DNA from 2 places in the Bradyrhizobium sp. B124 genome. Region 2 is predicted to be linked to the other one. Evidence: riboswitches for the same ligand, from Rfam matches in the RefSeq annotation. Region 2 holds a riboswitch; the other holds the start of a gene.
The links. Region 2 has a riboswitch for glycine ahead of gcvT (glycine cleavage system aminomethyltransferase GcvT). Riboswitches for the same ligand answer to the same signal wherever they lie in the genome.
Positions count from the first base shown of each region.

Region 1 (2,388 bases), 160 kb from region 2:
AAGCGCAATGCGCGTCAATCGGTTTCCGGCAGGATCGAACGTATACGAACGAATGAACCGCTGGTGCAGCGCATTTGACTTTACAAACTCGTCTTCCGAGCTTTTCGTACGGCACGCGAACGCGTATCGGCGCGCACAAACAACAAGAGAGAAAAGACATGAACCCCGCCAATCTTCCTTTTGATTCCGAAGCGATGCTGCAGGGGCTGCGCAGCTGGGTGGAATGCGAGAGCCCGACATGGGATGCGGCCGCAGTCGAGCGCATGCTCGACCTCGCCGCGCGCGAGATGGCGGTGATGGGTGCGACGATCGAACGCATCGCGGGACGCCAGGGCTTCGCCGGCTGCGTCCGCGCCCGTTTTCCCCATCCGAAACAAGGCCAGCCCGGCATCCTGATTGCCGGTCATGTGGACACCGTGCACCCGGTCGGCACCATCGAAAAGCTGGCGTGGCGACGCGAAGGCAACAAGTGCTTCGGGCCCGGTATCTTCGACATGAAGGGCGGCAACTATCTGTCGATCGAGGCGATCCGGCAGTTGGCGCGCGCGTCCTTTACGACGCCGCTGCCGATAACGGTGCTGTTCACGCCCGATGAAGAGGTCGGCACGCCGTCGACGCGCGACATCATCGAGGCCGAAGCCGCGCGCAACAAATACGTGCTGGTGCCCGAGCCCGGTCGGCCGAACAACGGCGTCGTCACCGGCCGCTACGCAATCGCACGCTTCAATCTGGAAGCTGTCGGCAAGCCAAGCCATGCCGGCGCGACACTCTCCTCGGGCCGTTCCGCGATCCGCGAAATGGCCCGGCAAATCATTGCCATCGACGGCATGACCACCGAAGACTGCACCTTCTCGGTCGGCATCGTGCATGGCGGGCAATGGGTCAATTGCGTCGCAACGACCTGCACCGGCGAAGCGCTCAGCATGGCCAAGCGCCAGGCCGATCTCGACCGCGGCGTCGAGCGCATGCTGGCGCTGTCGGGCACCGCCAACGACGTGACCTTCAAGGTGACGCGCGGCGTCACCCGCCCGGTGTGGGAGCCGGATGCCGGCACCATGGCGCTCTATGAAAAGGCCAAGGGCCTTGCAGCGGCGATGGGCCTCGATCTGCCGCACGGCAGCGCCGGTGGCGGATCGGACGGCAACTTCACCGGTGCGATGGGCATCCCGACCCTCGACGGCCTCGGCGTTCGCGGCGCCGATGCACATACGCTCAACGAACATATCGAAGTCGAGAGCCTCGCCGAGCGCGGCCGCCTGATGGCGGCACTGCTGGCGACGCTGGACTGACATCGATTTGCACTGCACAACACGTTGGCACTGTCGGACCGAAATTTAGCCTTGTCCAATTTTAAGGCTTCGCCTACGGTCCGGCCGTCCAACGCGACGATGCGGGAGAGATCGAAGCCACAACATTCATGTTGTTGCTTCGGCGCCGACGGAGCAACCGCCCCGGAAACTCTCAGGCAAAAGGACTGTATCGTCAGGACGATCTGGAGAGAGACGAACATGGCCGCACATCAAGGGCCGTGACGTCCACCGAAGGGGATAGTCTGCCATCGGGCCCAGGCCCGATGCGGATCAAGCTCTCAGGTACCGTGACAGATGGGGCGCCGACGCCGGTTTCACCGGTGGTTCGGCGACTCTAACCCACGGGAGCCTGAAGACCACTATGCCTCACATCGCAATCATTGGCGCCGGCATCACCGGCGTGACGACGGCCTATGCCCTGCTCGAACGCGGTTACCGGGTGACTGTCCTCGACAGGCATCGCTACGCCGCGATGGAAACCTCATTCGCCAACGGCGGACAGCTTTCCGCCAGCAATGCGGAGGTGTGGAACAGCGCCGCGACCATCCTCAAGGGGTTGCGCTGGATGCTTCGAAGCGACGCGCCGCTCTTGATGAATCCGAAGCCGAGCTGGCACAAATATTCCTGGATCGGCGAGTTCGTCGGCCACATCGGCCGCTATCGCACCAACACCATCGAGACCACGCGGCTCGCAATCGAAGCGCGCAAGCATCTGTTCTCGATCGCCCAGCGCGAGAACATCGCCTTCGATCTCGAACGCCGCGGCATCCTGCACGTCTATCACGACAAGGCCGGATTCGAGGCGGGCCTGCGCGTCAACACGCTGCTGCAACAGGGCGGGCTCGACCGCCGGCCGGTGACGGCGGACGAAATCCGCAGCATCGAACCCGCGCTGCAGACGACCTGCTATGGCGGCTTCTTCACGCCGTCGGACGCGACCGGCGATATCCACAAGTTCACGCGCGGGCTCGCCGACGCCTGCATCCGCCGCGGTGCGAGCTTCGTCCATGAAGCCGATGTCGATGCGATCGCGCGCGGCGACGACGGCTTCCGCATCGGCTGGAACGAAGCCGCTTCG
Region 1 covers NZ_CP152413.1:2,106,022-2,108,409, forward strand. Annotated here, with positions in the region: gene AAFG13_RS10145 (M20/M25/M40 family metallo-hydrolase) at 159-1,289, shown strand; glycine riboswitch at 1,382-1,487, shown strand; glycine riboswitch at 1,491-1,606, shown strand; gene AAFG13_RS10150 (D-amino acid dehydrogenase) at 1,672-2,388, shown strand, end outside.
Region 1: another riboswitch for glycine. It lies ahead of AAFG13_RS10150 (D-amino acid dehydrogenase); the one in region 2 lies ahead of gcvT (glycine cleavage system aminomethyltransferase GcvT).

Region 2 (2,388 bases):
CATGGCCGAGGGCCGATGCGGCCGCATCGATCAGATGGCGGAACAGATCGGTCTCGAACACGCTCTCGACGCCCTGCAGGATGCAGGCCATGCGCTCCAGCCCCATGCCGGTGTCGATCGAGGGACGCGGCAGCGCCACGCGCTCTTCCTTCGTCACCTGCTCGTACTGCATGAACACCAGGTTCCAGAATTCGAGGAAGCGATCACCGTCCTCCTCCGGGCTGCCCGGAGGTCCGCCCCAGATGTGCTCGCCGCGATCGATGAAGATCTCGGAGCACGGACCGCACGGGCCGGTATCGCCCATCGCCCAGAAATTGTCTGAAGTCGGGATGCGGATGATGCGGTCATCCGAGAACCCTGCGATCTTCTTCCAGTAGCCGGCCGCCTCGTCGTCGGTGTGGTAGACGGTGACGAGAAGCTTGTCCTTCTTCAGCCCGAAATCCTTGGTGATCAGATTCCACGCGAGCTCGATCGCGCGCTCTTTGAAGTAGTCGCCGAACGAGAAGTTGCCGAGCATCTCGAAGAAAGTGAGATGGCGCGCGGTGTAGCCGACATTGTCGAGGTCGTTATGCTTGCCGCCGGCGCGCACGCACTTCTGCGACGTCGTGGCGCGCTGATAGCTGCGCTTCTCGACACCGGTGAAGACGTTCTTGAACTGCACCATGCCGGCATTGGTGAACATCAAGGTCGGGTCGTTGCGCGGAACCAGCGGCGACGACGCCACGATCTCGTGGCCGTTCTCCTTGAAGAAGTTCAGAAATGTCGACCTGATGTCGTTGACGCTGCTCATGTTCATCCAATCGGAAAAAGGGGCCGGCCAGCCGCAAAAAGGCGTCATTTTCCGGCCGAACGCTTTTAGACATTGCCAGCTGCGGTGTCCAGAAACTGTGCAGGCGGATCATGGGCTTGCCGCGGCAGCACAAAGCCCCATTGGATAGTTGCTGCAGCTGCGTTGACAGTCTTGGTGGCGCCGTGTTTTCTACCTACCTGTTACTAGTCACGTCGGGAGAGACCGGCCTTACCGCCGGCGCCGAAGGAGCAACCGCCCCGGAAACTCTCAGGCAAAAGGACCGCGTGACGTCTAACATCTGGAAAGAGGCGCTGGGGTTGGTTCTCCCCGATGCGTCCGCCGACGGGATAATACTCTCAGGCACAGCGACAGATGGGGCTTTCTGCAGGTTTCTCAAGGGGAAATAGGTCCCCTGCGGGAACCGCGAGGGCCCTGTGATGTCTGCGCGCGAAACCTCCCCGCTGAAACAGACCCCGCTGCACGCGCTGCATCTGGCACGTGGGGCCAAGATGGTGCCGTTCGCCGGCTACGACATGCCGGTGCAATACACGGCCGGCGTGCTGAAGGAGCATCTCCACACCCGCAAGGAAGCCGGCCTGTTCGACGTGTCCCACATGGGACAGCTCGTGCTGAAGGCCAAATCCGGCAAGGTCGGCGACGCGGCGCTCGCGCTGGAAAAACTGGTGCCGCAGGACATCGTCAGCATCGCGCCGGGACGGCAGCGCTACGCGCAATTCACCAACGACGACGGCGGCCTGCTCGACGATCTGATGGTGGCGAATTTCGGCGATCACCTGTTCCTGGTGGTCAACGCCGCCTGCAAGGCCGAGGACGAGGCGCATCTGCGGGCGCATCTCTCCGATGCCTGCGAGATCGTGTCGCTGGCCGACCGCGCGCTGATCGCGCTGCAGGGGCCGAAAGCCGAATCGGCGCTGGCGAAACTCTGTCCAGATGTCAGTTCGATGAAATTCATGGACGCAGGTCCGCGCCGCCTCAGTGACATCGACTGCTTCGTCTCGCGCTCCGGCTATACCGGCGAGGACGGTTTTGAGATTTCCGTGCCTGCAGACAAGGCGGAAGCCCTGGTCAGTGCGCTATTGGACAATCCCGACGTGCTGCCGATCGGGCTCGGCGCCCGCGACAGCCTGCGGCTCGAGGCCGGGCTTTGCCTCTATGGCCACGATATCGACACCACGACGACGCCGGTCGAAGGCGCGCTGGAATGGTCGGTGCAGAAGATTCGCCGCAGCGGCGGCGCCCGCGCCGGCGGTTTTCCGGGCGCCGACAAGATTCTCGCGCAATTCGCCGACGGCGCCGCTCGCCGCCGCGTCGGCCTGAAGCCCGACGGCCGCGCGCCGGTGCGCGAAGGCGCTGCCCTGTTCGCCGATCCGACCTCGACCGAGCCAATCGGCAAGGTGACCTCGGGCGGCTTTGGCCCAAGCCTCAATGCGCCGGTTGCGATGGGCTATCTGCCCACCACGCTCTCCGCCGTCGGCACCACGGTTTTCGCCGAAGTGCGCGGCCAGCGGCTGCCGCTCAAGGTCGCCGCCACGCCCTTCGTTCCCAATACCTACAAACGCTAAACGCCAAAGGATCTA
Region 2 covers NZ_CP152413.1:2,263,925-2,266,312, forward strand. Annotated here, with positions in the region: gene alaS (alanine--tRNA ligase) at 1-790, opposite strand, end outside; glycine riboswitch at 994-1,082, shown strand; gene gcvT (glycine cleavage system aminomethyltransferase GcvT) at 1,228-2,373, shown strand.